2 regions of the Methylobacterium sp. NFXW15 genome follow, and region 2 is predicted to be linked to the other one. Evidence: riboswitches for the same ligand, from Rfam matches in the RefSeq annotation. Region 2 holds a riboswitch; the other holds the start of a gene.
The links. A riboswitch is a leader RNA that binds a small molecule or an ion and turns the genes downstream of it on or off. The one in region 2 is predicted to bind cobalamin.
Positions count from the first base shown of each region.

Region 1: another riboswitch for cobalamin. It lies ahead of J4O73_RS01315 (TonB-dependent receptor); the one in region 2 lies ahead of J4O73_RS10410 (TonB-dependent receptor).

Region 1 is NZ_JAGEKG010000001.1:277,969-285,148, forward strand. It holds gene J4O73_RS01310 (HoxN/HupN/NixA family nickel/cobalt transporter) at 1-568, opposite strand, end outside; gene J4O73_RS01315 (TonB-dependent receptor) at 984-3,137, opposite strand; cobalamin riboswitch at 3,246-3,441, opposite strand; gene J4O73_RS01320 (DUF1624 domain-containing protein) at 4,043-5,224, opposite strand; gene J4O73_RS01325 (TonB-dependent siderophore receptor) at 5,224-7,180, opposite strand, start outside.
Region 2 is NZ_JAGEKG010000004.1:77,468-87,592, reverse strand. It holds gene J4O73_RS10425 (MarR family winged helix-turn-helix transcriptional regulator) at 132-710, shown strand; gene J4O73_RS10420 (TonB-dependent receptor plug domain-containing protein) at 840-2,966, shown strand; gene J4O73_RS10415 (PepSY domain-containing protein) at 2,982-4,397, opposite strand; gene J4O73_RS10410 (TonB-dependent receptor) at 4,394-6,580, opposite strand; cobalamin riboswitch at 6,813-7,012, opposite strand; gene J4O73_RS10405 (RluA family pseudouridine synthase) at 7,125-8,435, shown strand; gene J4O73_RS10400 (hypothetical protein) at 8,557-8,952, shown strand; gene J4O73_RS10395 (HAD-IA family hydrolase) at 8,969-9,625, shown strand; gene J4O73_RS10390 (ATP12 family chaperone protein) at 9,668-10,125, shown strand, end outside.

The sequences.
Region 1 (7,180 bases), on a different contig from region 2:
CCAGTGGGTACATGTGCCAGGAGCGGGTCACGAGGCGAAACAGCGGACGGAGCAGTCGCGCGAGAAAGCCCTGATTGGCGAGCAGAATGTCGAGGTCTTCCTCGACGTAGCGGCCCGTCCGACGCACCTGCCGAAATGTGCGCCAGACGCCGGCAAGAACGACGAGATTGACCAAGCCGATGAGGATGAGGAACGCGGCCGAGACGCTCGTGCTGATGAGGCTTCCGAGCTCTCGATAGCCCTCCGATGCCGTCAGCAGGCTCTGAGCTGCGAACGCCACCGCGGTGGCAGCGATGACGATGATCGTGGAGTGACCGAGCGCGAACCAGAAGCCGACGGAGACCGGCCGCTGCCCGGCCTGCATGAGCTTGCGGGTGACGTTGTCGATGGCAGCGATGTGATCTGGGTCGACCGCGTGGCGCAGACCGAAGACGTAGGCCAGCAGCGCGGTCGAGAGTAGGGCTGGCTGTCCTGCGAAGAGGCTGTAGGCCCACAGCCACGCGGCGACATTGGCCGTGATCAACACGACGTAGAGCAAGCCCACACGCTGCCGAAGTCCGTGGGGCATCGTGCGATCCGAGGTAGCGTTCTCAGCCATACCTATCCCGATCTGCCGGCCGCTGTGCGCCGTGGGGGCGTCCTATCACCGACGGCTTGCCCATCCGGTCAATTGGTCGTGGGAGCGCTGCTCAAGCGCCGCAGAAGCCTCTGCGCGTCCGCCGATGTCCAGATCACCCCGCCCCGGGGCTTTCGGACGGCGCGGCACGTGAGCTCGATCGCAATCGCCCGTGCGGTGCGACCCCGCTCGCGCATGATCGCTTCCAACACCGGTGTGATGGCGGTGATGTAGCCCTGCGCGCGGGCCGAGCCGGCGCGACGCCCGGCCTCGCCGCATCGGGCACGGGGGACGTCATCGATGGCTGCAACGCCCCCCTGACCCCGTGTCGTCCTGGGTACAACGGTGAACGAGCGACGGGGGCGCATCAGAACCGCCCGGCAATGGTCAGACGGACGGCCGTGGGTTCGACGGGATGGAGAACGCGGTCGATCAGCCCCTCGGCCGGCTCGCCCGGTAGACGCGAGACGTAGGCGTAGGTGATCTGATCCGACTTGCTGTTCGTCAGGTTCAGCACGTCGAGCGACACGCTGACCCCGTTCTCGAAGTTGTAGCCCACCCGGCCGTTGAAGAGCGCTGTCGGGCGCGAACGGATCGAGTTGTCTTCAATCAGGGGACGCGGGCCGAAATAGCGGAAGCGCAAGCTACCGAACCAGCCGAGCGGCTCGCCGAAGGTCACGCCCGCCGAAGCGATGGTGGTGGGAGCCTCCGGCACCCGGTTGCCAACGGGGTCGTAATCCGAGAACCGCGCATTGGTGATCGTCAGGTCGCCCTCGAGGGACAGCCACGGCGTCACCGCGTAGCGGTTGGTCCATTCCACGCCGAACCGGCGGGTCGGACGGCTCGGCTCGGTGGTCCCGGTATCGCCCTGAAACAGGTTCTCGGAGGCAAAATCGAGCCGGAACAGGGCGAGGCTCGTCTCCAGCCCGGCGATGGACCGATTACGGATGCCGATCTCGTAGCCCGTCGAGGGCACGAGGAACGGTGAGCGGGTGGTGTTGAACAGGGAGCTTGTGGGATCGACGGTGGCGGTCACGCCGCGCACGTCGTTCGAGTGGAAGCCGCCGCCGTAGTTCACGTAAAGCTCGGTGTCGAACCAGGGTCCGAGCACGAGGCCGAGCTTCGGGTTGACGATGGCGTCCCGCGCCTTGCCGGAGTTGGCCGGTGTGTCCGAGACGACGCTGGCGTAGTAACCATCGGCCCGGAAGCCGAGGCTGGTGCGCAGCCAGTCGGTCCAACGCACCCGGTTGTCGAAGTAGAACGCCCCGCTCGTCTCCAGCACCCGGTCATCGAGGATACCGGAGCGGTATTGCCGGTTGGTCGTATTGAACAGACCAACGCGGATCGAATCTGTGCGGGTCTGGACGCCGATCTCGTTCTCCATCGGCAGGCCGAACAGGTCGCCCTGGAAGATGTGCAGGGCCTCGCCGCCGCCGATGATGCGCTGGTCGAGCTGGTGGAACTGGTCGCCGTTTACCGGGTCGTTCAGGAAATAGGTGAAGTCGTTGAACAGGTTGAGCTGCGAGCGGATCACGTAGGCCGAGGCCCGTGTCACGCCAGTGTCGTCCGTCGCGCTGAATCGTCCCGACAGGGAGAAGCGTGACGTGTCGCCTCCATCGGTCGGATTGATCGTACCGAAGCGACTGATCAGCCCGGAGACGATCGCGCGTTCTGGGACTTGGTTGGTGGCGGTCCAGCGGGCGGCATAGGCCATGCCGGTGACGGAGAACCCGTCGAGCGCCGTGCCTTGGCTATAGCGGGCGACCGTGCTGATCTTGCGAAGTGCGTCCGGGACAACCCAAGGCCCGTCGTAGAGCTGTGCATCCGCCGCCAGGAGCAGGTTGCCCTCGGCGAGCGGGGCCGAGACGATGTTGAGGGCGCGCTTATAGCCGAACGAGCCGATGGAGGTGAGCGCGAGGTTCTTCGGAGTGCTGTCGAGGTAATCGATCCGCACCGAGCCGGCGGAGGCGAAGTCGCCGTCCCGGACGAAGTACGGCCCTTTGTGGAATTCCACAGCGCCGACGAGTTCGGGGATCAGGAAGTTGATGTCGGCGTAGCCCTGCCCGTGGGCGTGGGTGCGCATGTTGAGCGGCATGCCGTCGAGGAAGAGGGCGATGTCGGTGCCGTGGTCGAGGTTGAAGCCACGCAGGAAGAACTGATTGGCTTTGCCCTCGCCGGAATGCTGAGTGACGATCAGGCCCGGCACGGCTTCCAGCACCTCGCCGGGGCGGGTCACCGGCCGGTTGTTGACCTGAGCTCCCGTCAGGATCCCGGCGCTGGCGGAATCGACCGTGAGCAGGGAGCCGCCGATCCCGGTGACGCCGCCGACGTAGCCGGCGCTGGCCGAAGGACCGGCCTGCGTCTTGATGACCGCAGCATCAGTGGTGACGGAGATCTCCTCCAGCGTCGTCTCGGAGGTGGCCGCAGCCCCGGCGGCTCTATCTTGGGCATGGGCGACGCTCGTCAGAGCGAGGCTACAACTCGACAGCGCCAGCAGGGCGCGAAGGGAACGACGGGACACATGGGCCTCGAGGGCGACAGTGGCACGTCACCGCGAATGACGTCGCTTCGTTGGGCATGAGCCCAGCGCTTCGACACCCGTCAGGACACCCCGCCCGACGCGTTTCGCGTGTGACCACGACTGACGGCAGGTCTCCTGGCTCGCGGGTCGCCGCCCTTGCACCGTCTTCCCGGATGAGGATCATCCAGTGACGCGGTGGTGCTGGGCTCGCCGCTTACAGTTGCGGGGGCAGCCGCGGCTTCGGGTTGCCCCTCACCGCGTTCCCTTTTGATCCCCGAGGGGAACCGTCAAGCAGAGCCTAGCATCCCGGCTCCGCAGACCGTCAAGGCGCGAAGTCAGATTTACGTTTGACCACGGGTCTTCATCCCACGGGTGTGTCCCAGCGGCGACTGCGACCCGTCCCTTCGCGGCCAACAACGAGCGCTTGCCTGATCGTCGTAGATGGATGGTTTCTCGCCTGCTCGGTTTCCGGCGGAGATGCGCAAAGGCTGCCAGGACCGACATGCTGGAGGATGTCGCGATCCGCGTCCTCGCTTTGCGTGGTTCATTGGTTCTGGTCTGTCGCCCGCTGTTGCATTAGCAGCACCTGCCAGGGAGGGCGGGATGCTGACGGAGTCCATTATCGGGATGACACGGCGGCGTTGGCAGGGTCAGCGGCCGTTTGAAGGTCACACCAAGGAAAGCCTCCTGCGGAAGCTCCAAAGCCCGGCGGTACGCGACGCAGTCAAGGAACAGTTGCGTCAAGAGCTTGCGCTTCGCGAGCGGAACCCAATCTCCAGCTAGTCCGCCCTGCTCTGCGGTGCTCTCCGGCCTCCGTATCCGACACCGAGGCTGAAACATAATGGTCGAGCATCCCAATAGGGTCGCAAGCAGACCGTCGCGCAGCCGAGCTGATGGGTCTGACCCTAAAGGTACTTGAGCCAAGCGATGTCGCGTCGCGACGCCTTGAGGCGCGAGAACCAGGCCGTCGGGGCGTAGAGGGGCGGGATCAGCGCCGCGTACCAGACCACGACCCACACGTAGTTATCGACGCCGAACACGGTGCCCTGCGTCGGGCCCCAGAGCGCGAACGCGCCGTGGTAGAGCAGCCGCAGAACCGTCAGGTGAAACACGTAGAAGAAGAGCGGCGCGCCGCCGAAGACCGCCAGCAATGCAACGATCAGGCAGTCGCCCATCCACTCCAGCGCGACGAGCAACAGCGCTCCGATTCCGAGCGTCAGGAGCAGGAACAGCAGCGAGGGCGGATATTTCGTCAGCGCGAAAAAGCTCATCGCGGTCCGCAAACCACTCTCGTCGACGACGAACCAGGGCTTGTCCCCATAGCCGTTTGCCAGACGCAGCACCGCGAAGGCGACCAGCATCGCCCCGCCGATGGCAAAAAAACGGCGCTCGCGCGTACCTGTGGCGACGCCGGGCAGGAACCATGGACCGATGGCGTAGCCGAGCGCGATGACCCCGATCCAGGGAAGCACCGGGTAGGTCGTCTTGGCCACCAGACCGAATGGGAGCGCGATGACGTCGCGCTGGTGCAGCATGGCCCAGATAGCGAAGAAGGGATCATCGGGCCGGAGGTGGATCGGGTCGAGGAGGTTGTGCCCGCAAACGAGCAGCATCCCGATGGCGAGGAGAAGCGACCGCGGCAGGCCGATCAGCGCGGCCAGGACGATCATGCACACGCCGATGCACCAGATCACCTGAAGCCACAGCGTCGGGCTGGCGACGCCCCAGTACAGCTCCGAGAGGTAGAAGACCTCCAGCGCCATCAGGACGAGACCCCGTTTGACGAGGTAGGTGCGCGTCTCCGCCAGGGTGTGCCGGGTGCCGAACAGGTACGCGGCCACCCCCGTCAACACGATGAAGATGGGCGCGCACAGGCTGACCGCGAGGCGGGCGAAATACAGAGCCGGTAGCGCCGTCCTGGCATCGATCGGGTCGGCGACCGGCACGTGCAGGAACCACGTTTCGCGCAGGTGGTCGAGGAGCATCAGCACCATCACCAGCCCGCGCAGGGCATCGATGGAGGCGATGCGTCCGGTCGTGACCGACGCACCTGTCGATGCCCTGACCGTCCCCGGATGCACGCCCATCAGAAGCGTGCCGTCATGCTGACGGTCACCCGACGGGGCTCACCGACGCCGACCCAGAAGGCGTTGTAGGAGCGCTCGTAGTAGGTCTCGTCGAAGATGTTATCGACGTTCAGCCCGAAGCGCAGGTTTTCGTAGCGATAGTAGGCCAGGGCGTCGGTCAGCACGTAGCCGGGGAGCCGAAATCGCTCGTTGCCGCTGTCCCCGAGACGCGAGCCGACAGCCCGGACGCCGCCGCCGAAGCCGAAGCCCTTCCAGTCGCCGGCCTGGATCTCGTAGACGCCGAGAAGGCTGCCCGAGTGGCGCGGGATGTTGAGGAGCGGCGAGCCGACCCGCAAGACCTCGTCGCGGGTCACGGCGGCGTCGATAAAGGCGTAGCCGCCGATCACCCGGAATTCGGGCGTTACCTGTCCGACGAGGCTCACGTCGAAGCCCTGGCTGCGGACAGCCCCGGCGGCGATCTGGAAGAAGAAGTCGCGCGGGTCGGTGGTGAGGACGTTCTCCTTCTCGATGTGGAAGGCCGCGCCGGTCACGCTCAGCCCGGTGAAGAGGTCGAGCTTGACGCCTGCCTCGTAGCCGAAGCCGGTCTCGGGGGCGAAGGGTCGGGTCGCGATGTCGAAGCCGGTGTTGGGGCGGAACGAGGCCGCCACGTTGCCGTAGAACGAGAGGAACGAGAGCGGCTGGTAGACGAGGCCCGCGCGGGGCGAGAAGCCGGTCCGGTCCTGCTCGGTGCGCTCGTTGCCGACCTTGTCGCGGAAAGTCTGGTTGTAGAAGTCGGTCCGGTTGCCGAGGAGGAGCTTCCACTCGGGGCTCAGCGCGATCTGATCCTGGGCGTAGACGGCGGTGTTGCCGACGTTCTCACTCGCGCTGTAGCGCCGCGTGAAGGGCGGTTTGGGCTGGCCGTAGACCGGATTGAACAGGTCGATGGCGAAGGGATCGATCCGCGGCGTCGAGCGCAGCAGGTTCTCGGTGCTGTTGTAGCGCTCGTGCTCCAGGCCGAGCAGCAGGGTGTGGGCGAATGGCCCGGTGTCGAAGTGCCCGACGAGCTCGGCCTGCCCGATGGCCACGCCCCAGGTGAAGTCGTGGAGGCGGAACTCGCGCAGGAGGGTACGACCGTCATCGAGGAGGCCGGTCGCGCCGGTCTGCAGGCCGGTCAGGCTGCCGGTGTTGAAATGCCCGGCGACGCGGAGCTGCCAGTCTGCGTTGAAGGCATGGTCCAGGCGGATCTGCACGATCCCGGCCTCCGACACGGAGTTATCGCGTGGCTCCCCGAAGAAGCGCGAGCGCGGGACGAGACCGAGGCGATTGTTTACCGCGACCGTCCCGCGGTCGAATGTCTGGCGGTTGCGGAGGTACTGCGCCTCGACGGTGAGCTTGGTGTCCGGGCTGATCAACCAGCTCACCACGGGCGCGGCCAGGACGCGGTCGCCGTCGACGAAATCACGAAAGCTGTCCTGCCGGGCGAGCGCACCGTTGAACCGGTAGAGGACGGTGCCCTCCTCGTTCAGTGGTCCGCCGGCGTCGACCGTGGTGCGCGCCGTGCCGAAGCTGCCGAACAGTGTGCCCATCTCGACGAAGGGCAAGGCCACGGGCTGCTTGGTCAGGATGTTGACAGTGCCGCCCGGGTCACTACGCCCGTACAGCGCCCCGCTCGGCCCTTTCAGCACCTCGATCGATTGGACATTCTGGGTGTCCGGCGAGCCGTTGTAGCCGCGGGCGATGTTGAAGCCGTTGAAGAAAATGTCTTGGGTGGCGAAGCCGCGCACCGAGTAGAGCGCCAAGTTCTGCGCGCCGAAGTCGTTCTGCTTGTTGACGCCCGGCACGTAATCGAGCGCCCGCTCGACGCGGGTCGCGGCGGTGTCGCGCAGCACCTCCTGGGGCACGACGTCGACCTGCTGGGGCAGCGAGAGCCGCGGCGTGATCGTCTTTGAGCCGCTGTAGAGATCCTTGACCTGGTAG
Region 2 (10,125 bases):
ATCTCGGCCTTTGTCATCCGACCGTCACCGGTCTTCCTCCAAGAGCCTCGTGCCGGGAGAAGGACGGGAATCGAAGGGTGCAGGTCTACGATCTTCCGGTGGTTGCCGCCGGATCCGACTCAGGCTCGCCAATGGGCGACAAAGCGAAGCTCGATCACGGGGCGGGGGTGGATAACACCGTTTTCGATCCCGGATCGAAGAAGCTGCGGCCTCCGGGCTCTCGCAGCGTCGGTTGGGCGCTGATCCAGGCAGCCCGCCTCCACCGTGCCCGAACGGGCGACAGGCTGGCCAAGATCGGTCTGTTCGCCGGCCAGGAGCAGGTGGTGCAGGTGTTGGCCGCCGCCGGCACGATGACCATGGGCGACCTCGCCGCGCTCCTGCGCGTGCGCCCGCCCACCGCCTCCAAGACCGTAACGCGGCTTGCAGCCCTCGGCATCGTCGAGCGCCGTGCCGAAGCCGGAGACGGTCGTGTGGTTCGCGTGCGCCTGACCGAGGCTGGTCTCGCCAAGGCTCAGGCGATCGAGGCGATCCAGGAAGAGGTCGAGGCGGAATTGCTCGATCACCTCGACAAGGGCGATCGCCGCCGACTCAGAAAGCTTCTGCGCAAGGCCGCCAAGGGCCTCGCCGGAGCCGCTGGCGCGGCGGGTCCGGCCTCCGACATGGATGCCGAGATGGAAGGCGAGGACGAGGCCGACGCCCTCGAACCGTAGAGTCGCCGTCCAAGCGGACAGTTGCAACTTTGTAACGTTTCACAGCCTTCTCGGCGGCGAGCGCCGGCACCCCTTGCAGGGCGCGACCGCCACGCGGCATTGAAACGTTATAACGAGTTGTGAGAGCCGATGTCGTCCGCGCGCCACCCCGCCGTGCCCCTCCTCGCCTGCGCCGCCTTCCTCGGCGCGAGCCCGGCGCTTAGCCAGAGTGCGGTCACCCTGGACCAGATCAGCGTCACGAGCCCGACGCCGGTGCAACCGGTCCGGCCCGTGACGGTCGCCACACCGGCACTCCCCACCGGCATTCTTCCAGTGGCGACGGACACCTTCTCGCCGGTCACGGTGGTGACCGGAGAGCAGATCGCCCGCGACCAGCCCCGCACCCTCGGCGACGCGCTGTTCGACCGGCCCGGCATCTCCGGCACGACCTACGCCCCCGGCGCAGCCTCCCGCCCGATCATCCGCGGACTCGACAATGCGCGGGTGCGGATTCAGGAGAACGGCATCGCCAATGGCGGCGTGTCCGATCTCGGTGAGGACCATACCGTTCCGGTCAATCCGCTGGTGGCGGATCGGATCGAGGTGATCCGCGGCCCGGCGACGTTGCGCTACGGCTCCGGCGCGATCGGCGGCGTGGTCTCGGCGGACAACAATCGTGTCCCGACCTTCATTCCGGCCAACGGTGTGCAGGGGCAGGTGACGACGGGCTATTCCACCGTCGACAACGGAAGGCTCGGCGCCGCGACCGTCGATGCGGGCGGCGACGGGATCGCGGTCCACGCGGACGGGTTCAAAACCGCCGCCGACAATTACGCCATCCCCGGTGGCATCCAGCGCAACTCCTACAACGAGTCCCAGGGCGGGGCGTTCGGTATCTCCGCCATCGGCGACCGCGGCTTCGCGGGGATCTCGTTCAGCCATTACGACGCGGTCTACGCCATTCCCGGCGACGTCTCGGCGGATGCCCGCACCCGACTCACGCCGAATCAGGACCGCGTGGTCAGCCGGGGTGAGTACCGCCCCGAAGACGGGCCGATCGAGGTCATCCGCTACTGGGCGGGCTACTCGGTCTACAAGCACAATGAGGTCGGTATCGGCGGCGACGGGATCGAGGGGATCCAGGCGACCTTCAAGAATCGCGAGGCCGAGGCCCGGGTCGAATTCCAGCACGTCCCGGTCTTCACCGCGCTCGGCAAGCTGACCGGCGCCCTCGGCTTCCAATCCGACCGGCGGGTCATCAACACCGCTCTCGAATCCTTCCTGCCGAAGACCGAGTCGCGCGCCAACGCGGTGTACCTGTTCGAGGAACTCGAACTGCGCCCGGGCACCCGCCTCCAGGCGGCGGGCCGCTACGAGGTCGATCGCGTGTCCGGTACGGCGGCGATCTTCCCTGAGAACTTCCTGCCGGAGAATGGTGCGGAGCCGTTCCAGTTCGCCCGCACGCGCCGTTTCGCGCCCAAGAGCGTGAGCCTCGGCGCCCTGCAAGATCTGCCCTTCGACTTCGTGGCGAGCCTCACCGGCTCCTATGTCGAGCGGGGGCCGAGCGGCTACGAGCTGTTCTCACAGGGGCCGCACGATGCCACGGCGACCTTCGAGATCGGCAACCCGAATCTTAAACGCGAGCGTGCCCGGACCATCGAGGCCAGCATCCGCCGGGCGGTCGGGCCGCTGCGCCTGGACGCCACCGGTTATTACACGCGCTATACGGGCTTCATCTACCGCAACTATACGGGCCTGTTCTGCGACGACGACTTCGCCTCCTGTGGCACCGGTACGGAAAACCGGCAGATCGTCTACCAGCAGCAGAATGCGACCTTCTACGGCGCGGAGATCATCGGCCAGTACGACATCCTCCCCATCGGTGATGGCTTCGCGGGTGTCGAAGGGCAGTTCGATTTCGTGCGGGCCCAGTTCGATGACGGCACCAACGTGCCGCGCATCCCGCCTTATCGCGTCGGCGGCGGCGTCTATGTGCGGGCCGATGGCTGGTTCGCGCGGGTGAACCTGCTCCACGCCTTCGACCACCGGAGCATTGCGCCGTTCGAAACGCCCACGGCGGGCTACGACGACCTCCGTGCCGAGGTGAGCTACACGAAACCGCTGGATCCGAAGCTCTACGGTGCGAGCTCGGTGACGCTGGGCGTCCAGGGCCGTAACCTGCTCGACGCGGATATCCGCAACTCGGCCTCGTTCAAGAAGGACGAAATCCTTCTGCCGGGCCGCAACGTACGCCTGTTCCTCACCGCCCGGTTCTGAGGACAATTCGCCCGATCACGGACGGGGCGTCCGTGATCGGGCGAGACGCCGCGCTCCTGCGACAAGCCCGGTGAGTGCGATCCCGCCGCAGAGCAGGTTCAGTAGCCATTGGCTCGCCTGCCGGGCCGAGGGGCGCAGGGTCAGGCCGGGAACGTCGAGCCTATGCGGGGCGGAGAACAGCCACCGGTTGATCCGGCCCGAGCGGTCGAGCCGGTTGAGAAGCGTGCCGTCGCGCGGATCGACATGCAGCCACGTGGCGGCCGGGTCATCGAAGATCAGGCGTAAGACCGGCAGTGGGCGCTCATCCCCCTGCGGATACCAATAGGCATCGTAAGCCGGGAGTCGCTCGACGGAGACGAGGCGCCCGCCCGAAACGTGCGCGGCGGCTTCGATGGCGGAGGCATCAAGTCCGGTCGCCTGCGGGCCGTCCCGCATTTCGCGGATCACGAACCACCGCCCGCCGATGGAGGCGAAGCGCATGAGCGTCAGACTCGGCCCGCCACTATCGCGAAGGTCGGTTGGCGAGAGGCCGACGGGGCCGGGCGTGCCCGCATAGGTGGCTCGCATGGTCGCGGGGGGCGTGAGCGACGAGAACCAACGGTTTGGATTCATGGACAGCCAGCCGCTCACGATGAATCCGATGAGCGCGGCGCCCCCAACGAGGCCGAACGCGTGGTGCCACAGGGCGAGGCCGCGATACGGGCTGACCGCGCCGCCACGATAGCGACGCCGCAGACGCATCCGCCAGATGCCGATGACGATGCCGGTGATGGCCGCAAGGCTCGCCGCGCCGGAGAGCCACAGCACCACCTGCCGCCACGCCTCGGGCGCCGCCCGCAGGGGCGTGAGATAGACCCAGTGGATGACCGAGCCCGCCCAGTTCCAGCCTCGTTGCCAGCGTGTGGTGACGAGGGCGATCTCCCCCGTAGCCACGGAGACGTAGGTTTCGGTGCCGTCCGGATCCCCGGCGAAGACTTTTATGAACGGCCGCAGGGGATCGTAGCGTGCGGTGACGGTCCACTGATCGCGCTCGACCGATTTGAACTCGCCCCCGCCCGCGATGCGCCGTGCGCTGTCGGCACTGACCAGCCCTAGCTTTTCGCCGGTTTCGGCCGAGACCGTGATGCGGGCGCCGTCAGGACGGGCGAAGCGATAGACCGGCGCTCCGTCCCGCATGTCCAGCCGAAGGCCCGATGCGGCATCCACCGGGCCAACTCCGGCCATCGCGGCATCGGGGCCGATTCGGACCCTGTCCCAATCCAGCGGCGCCAGCCGGGCCAACGTGTCCGCGCGGCTCAGCGAGGGAAACGGCACATAGAGCATGATGAGCCCGGAGCCGATCCATAGGGTGAAGAGCAGCGCCGTGCCGATCCCGAGCCATCGATGGCTCAGGAGCAGCCAACGCCGCGCTGCCTTTCCCGCTGCGCTCACCACGCCACCGTGTAGGCGACCTCGACCGAACGAGGGCGCCCGAGCAGCCAATTCGTGCCGACCCCGTCCACGGCGTTGCCGTTGATGGCGTAGACTTTGTCGAACAGGTTGTAGACTCGCAGCGACAGACGCGAATCCGCCGTCACCTGCCGGTCGAGCACTAGGTTCACCAAGGTATAGGCCGGGCGCCGGGCGGTGTTGCCGAAGTCGCTATAGACCTGACCGATGTTCTGCAGGCCGATCCGGGCCGCCCAATCCCGGCTCGGCTCCCAGGTGAGCCAGAGGTTGGCCACACGCTCCGGCACGTCGATGGGCTGCTTGCCCGCATAGGAGACGGTGGCGCCGTTCACCACTTGGGTGAAGCTGTCATACTGCGCGTGAAGCAGCGCGAGGTTGCCGTCGATCCGCCATCCGGGCGCGACACGCCAGCCGAGGGCCAATTCCACGCCTTGTGAGGATTGGCTGCCCACCTGAACGCCCGCGGCAGGCGAGTTCGGAAGCCGCGAGATCAGGTTGTCCTTCACGATGCGATAGCCCGCGAGCGTCCATTCGAGCTGGCCGTCGAAGGCAAGGCCTTTTGCCCCTACCTCGATCTGATCACCGGTCGCGAGCTTGAAGCCTGCCAGCGACTGCGACAACGTGATGAGGCTCCCCACCGGATCGGTAGCGTAGCTGTATTGGGCGTAGAGCGCGCTGTCCGGCGTCGGGTTGTAGACGAGCCCGAACCGGTAGCCGAGGGCATTGAACGTGCGTTCGAACTGCGCCCCAGTCTGCAGATCCGTCCGCCGCAGCGTCGGCACGTCGAGCCGGGCGCCGGTGAGGAAAGAGAGTTTGTCCGTGATGATCAGACGATCCTCGGCGAAGACCGAGGCTTGGCTCGTCTGCGTCGCGTAGGCCGGGCGAGCTCGTCCATTTTGCGGGAACAGGCCGGGATCATAGCCGGTAAGCGGCACGCTGGTGGTCTGGTCGAAGTAGAAGTTGTTCGTGTGCAGGAAATCGATGTGGTTTACATCGAAGCCCGCTGCGAAGACATTCGGCAGGCCGAGTACATCGCTCCGGAAGGTCGCGTCGAGCCGATTACCGACCTGCTCCTGATTGTGGTAGATTTCGAGGTAGTTGCTGCGGTCGACCAACCCTGTGCCGCGGTTGAACGCGTATTGCTCGACGTCGAGCCAATGCCGACGCGAGGTCAGACGGTAGGCCGTATTGCGGATGGTGATATCGGCGCTCGGCGACCATTCGGCCTTCAGCTGAGTCCAGTTGTCGGCCCAGGTGATCTTCGCGTCTCGCACATTGTAGTTGTTGAAGCGGATCAGGTCAGGGATACGCCCTTCGACGAGGGGCGTGCCCCAGTAGCGCGCGGGCTCCTGGTAGCCGAGATCGTGCGAGAGGGTGATCGCGAGATCGGGGCTCGGCTGGAACAGCAGGGCTGCCGAGACGGCGAGATTGCGGAAATCTCCCTCTGGCCGCAACCAGCCATCGGCCCGGTTGCCGCTGACATTGAGGCGGTAGGCGAACGTGTCGCCATATTCGGCCTGCGCGATGCCACCGCCCGAATCGAAAGCGAGCCGGGCCAACCCGTCGGAACCCACCACGGCGCGGGCGGTATTGATGGGAACGAAGACCGGCTTTTTGGGCACCACGTTGATGATGCCGCCGATTGCCCCGTCGCCGTAGAGCACGGAGGACGGGCCGCGCAGCACCTCGATCCGCTCGACGTTCCACGTGTCGAACGGGAACGTCACGGTTCCCGCGCCAACGTAGAAGCGCGTGCCGTCATAGAGTTGCTGGATCGAGTTCGGCCCCGCGAAGCCGCGGCTGGTGAACGCCCCGTTGCCGTTGCCGGGATCGGCGATCGTGGTGATGCCGGTGGCGTCCTGCGTCACCGCCTCGGCGATGGAGGTCTGGCCGCGCAGGCGCGCAGCCTCCCCCGACACGATGTCGATGCTGGCGGGCGTCTCCAGCGGGGTCAGGCCAATGCGGCTCGCCGTGCGATCGGGCGTGCGCAGGTTGAGACCGACCGGCGCGGCACGGGTGAGGCTGACCCCGCCTTCCCCTTCGACCGACAATTGTTCGAGGGTGACGACCTCCTGCGCCGAGGCGGGCGGCGCGGCGAAGATGAGGGGAGCATGGCTGAGCGCCGCGAACAGGCGCTTGCGGCTCAAAGGATGAGAAGCGGACATCAGACGGCGGACTCCGGCGCGGCGAAGACCGGCCTCGCTCCCATTGCAATGTAACAACATTACATGTCCAGAGCCGCGCGGACGAGTTCCTGCGAACGGGTCGAACGGACGAGAGGGGAACATGGCGGTTGCGGGCGCGCTTGCTGTGGCACGTCACCGCGAACGAGGCCTCGGCACGCCCATGGGGCAGTGCCTCGACACCCGCCGGGGCACCCCGCCCAGCGCGTTTCGCGTGTGACCACGGCTGACGGCAGGTCTCCTGGCTCGCGGGTCATCGCCCTCGCACCGTCTTCCCGGATGACAGGCATCCAGTGACGCGGTGGTGCTGGGCTCGCCGCTTACAGTTGCGGGGGCAGCCGCGGCTTCGGAGCGAGCTCCCCACCGCGTTCCCTTTTGATCCCTTTGCAGGGAACCGTCACGGCTAAGCTAGGCCACGGGATCGCCACGCGTCAACGCGGGCTCGGCGCTTATCGGCTACCATCCAAGGTGAAGACTTTGCCGGGTGGCTCCCGCGATGCTATGCGGCGGGCATTCCAGGAAGATCATGACCACACGACCTCCCCGCCGCGGCGGCCCCTCCGGCGGCAATGGCCGCCCCGACGGACGGCCCGGCCGCAAGCCCCCCTTTGGCGCGGATCGCGCCCGCACGGGCCCGCGCACCAGCGCCAAGGACGCCGCCGAACGCGCCGCACGGGCGCGGGGAGACGATGCGGGCGAGCGCGCCCCGTGGATCCCCGCCGCCGCGCCCGAGCCGCGCGAGAAGGCGCCTCCGCGCAAGCCCGCCAAGCCGGAGGCCGTCGCGCCCGCCCCTGGACCGACGCGCCGCGAGCAGCGCGCTGAAGCCTCGGCGACGCTGGCTTCCGGCGTCCAGACGCTGACGGTCGAGGCCGACGAGGCGGGAATGCGCATCGATCGCTTCCTGACCGCCCGCTTCCCGCAGCTGCCCTTTACGCGGGTGCAAAGCATCGTCCGCAAGGGCGAGTTGCGCGTGGATGGCAAGCGCGCCAAGCCGAATGACCGGTTGGAGCCGGGGATGAGCGTGCGCGTGCCGCCGCTCCGCCTCGACCAGCCGAGCGAGCGCCCCCGCAATCCCGCCCGCGAATCCGACGACGCAGCCTTCATCCGCAGCCTCATTCTCTACGAGGATGCGGAGATGATGATTCTCAACAAGCCGTTCGGCCTCGCCGTCCAGGGCGGCTCGGGCACCGTGCGCCATGTCGACGGCCTGCTCGAGTCGATGATCGGGCCGGATGGGCAGAAGCCGCGCCTCGTGCATCGGCTCGACAAGGATACGGCGGGCTGCCTCATCATCGCGAAGACGCGCCTCGCCGCCTCGACGCTCGCCAAGAGCTTCCGTTCGCGCGCCGCCCGCAAGATCTACTGGGCGCTGTGCGCGGGGGTGCCGCGCGTGCGCCAGGGCCGCGTTTCGACCTACCTCGCCAAGGACGAGCCGACCGATGCCGACGCACGGATGCGCATCGCCAAGCACGGCGAGGAGGGCGCGAGCCACGCGCTGACCTATTACGCCATGGTCGATCAGGCGGCGCAGAAGCTGTCCTGGTTGTCGTTCAAGCCGGTCACCGGCCGGACGCACCAGTTGCGTGCCCACGCGGCGCATATCGGCCACCCGATCGTCGGCGACCCGAAATACTTCTCGGTGGAGAACTGGGAGTTGCCCGGCGGCATTCAGAACCGTCTGCATCTCCTGGCCCGGCGGATCGTGATTCCCCATCCGCGTACGGGCAAGCCCGTGGATGTGAGCGCGCCTTTGCCGCAACACATGGCACAGAGCTGGAATCTGCTCGGCTTCGATGCGAGCCGCTACGATCCCGTGGTGGATGCACCCGAAGATTGAGCGGGTCGTGAGAGCCCACACCGGCGCCGATGCCTTGGCAACGGCGCCGACCGCCTCATATGCTGCGTTGCTCGGCCGTGCGCCTACCTGCCGGGTAATCCGACGGTCGAGACCCTGGGATATGAAGCACGCGATTCTGGCCTGCCTCGCCGCTCTCTGTTTGACGGCCCCCATCGCCCAGGCGGCGCCGGGCGATGCCGCTCAACAGAAGCCCGCCCCCGCGCGGCAGGAGGCTCCGAAGGCGGAGGCTCCCAGGGCCGATGCGGCGAAAGCCGAACCGCCCAAAACGGAAGCCCGTGCGCCCGGCGCACCAGTCGTGGCGGGGCGGGACAAACGGCGACGCTCCTATGCGGCCTGCAACCGTGCCTCGCACCAGCGCGGATATCGCGGCGGCAAACGACGGCGCTTTCTGATCCGCTGCCGCCTCGGCTACGAGCGCACCCGCGCGCATCAGCAACAACAGCAGCAGCAACAGGCGCCCACTTTGCCTGCCCCCGCGCCGACCCGTAAGCCATGACGAAGCGAGGCCGGAGATGAGGCTCGTCGTCTTCGACGTGGACGGGACGCTCGTCGACAGCCAGCACTTGATCGTCGCTGCGCAGGCTGTGGCCTTCGCCGAGGTCGGCCTTCCGGCGCCGGAGCGGAGGATTGCGCTCTCCGTGGTTGGGCTATCGCTGCCGCAGGCGTTCCGGCGCCTCGTCGGCGAAGACGGGCCGGTGGCCGAACTCTCCGAGGCCTACAAGAACGCCTATAATCGGTTGCGACTCGACCCCGAGCATGAGGAACCGCTGTTCCCCGGCATGGGCGACCTTCTCGATAGGCTCCATGCCCGGCCGGACGTTGTCCTCGGCATCGCGACGGGCAAGTCGCGCCGGGGCGTCGACCGGCTGATCGAGCATTACGGATGGGAGGACCGCTTCGTCACCACGCAGACGGCCGACGATGCGCCTTCGAAGCCGGACCCGGCCATGCTGCTGCAAGCCATGGAAGACGCGGGCACCACACCGGACTCGACTGTGATGATCGGCGACACGACCTTCGACATCACCATGGCGGTGAATGCGGGCGTCGCGCCCATCGGCGTCGCCTGGGGGTATCACGCGCCCGGCACGCTGCTACGCGCCGGAGCGGTGTCGGTGGTGGAGAATGCGCTGGCTCTGGAAGGCTTGATCGGCGGCGGAGTGGCCTGAAACCCTCTCGCGCAGCGCGTCCTGAACGCCTATGTCCCTCCCATGAGCGACGTGACGCGAGACTGGCTCGGTGAACCGGGCGACGAGGGCAAGCCGGACCCCATGCGGGCGGCCCGGACGGGAGCGAAACCCGCCCTCCCCCGGCGCTTCTACAAGGAAGCCGGGTTTGCGCCCGCAGAAGGCGGCTTCCGGCTGACCCTCGACGGCCGCTCGGCCAACACACCCGCCCGCAACCCGCTCGTGCTGCCGACCGATGCGCTGGCCAGCGCCGTGGCGGCGGAATGGGGGGCGCAGGACACATCGATCGATCCGGCGACGATGCCGCTCACACGTCTGGCCAATACCGCGATCGACGGCGTGGCGACTCGGATCGAGGCGGTCGCCGACGACCTCTGTGCCTATGCTCAGACCGATCTCCTGGCCTATCGCGCGGCCGAGCCGGATCGCCTCGTCTCGGCGCAAGCCAAGGCCTGGGACCCCTTGCTCGATTGGGCCTACGA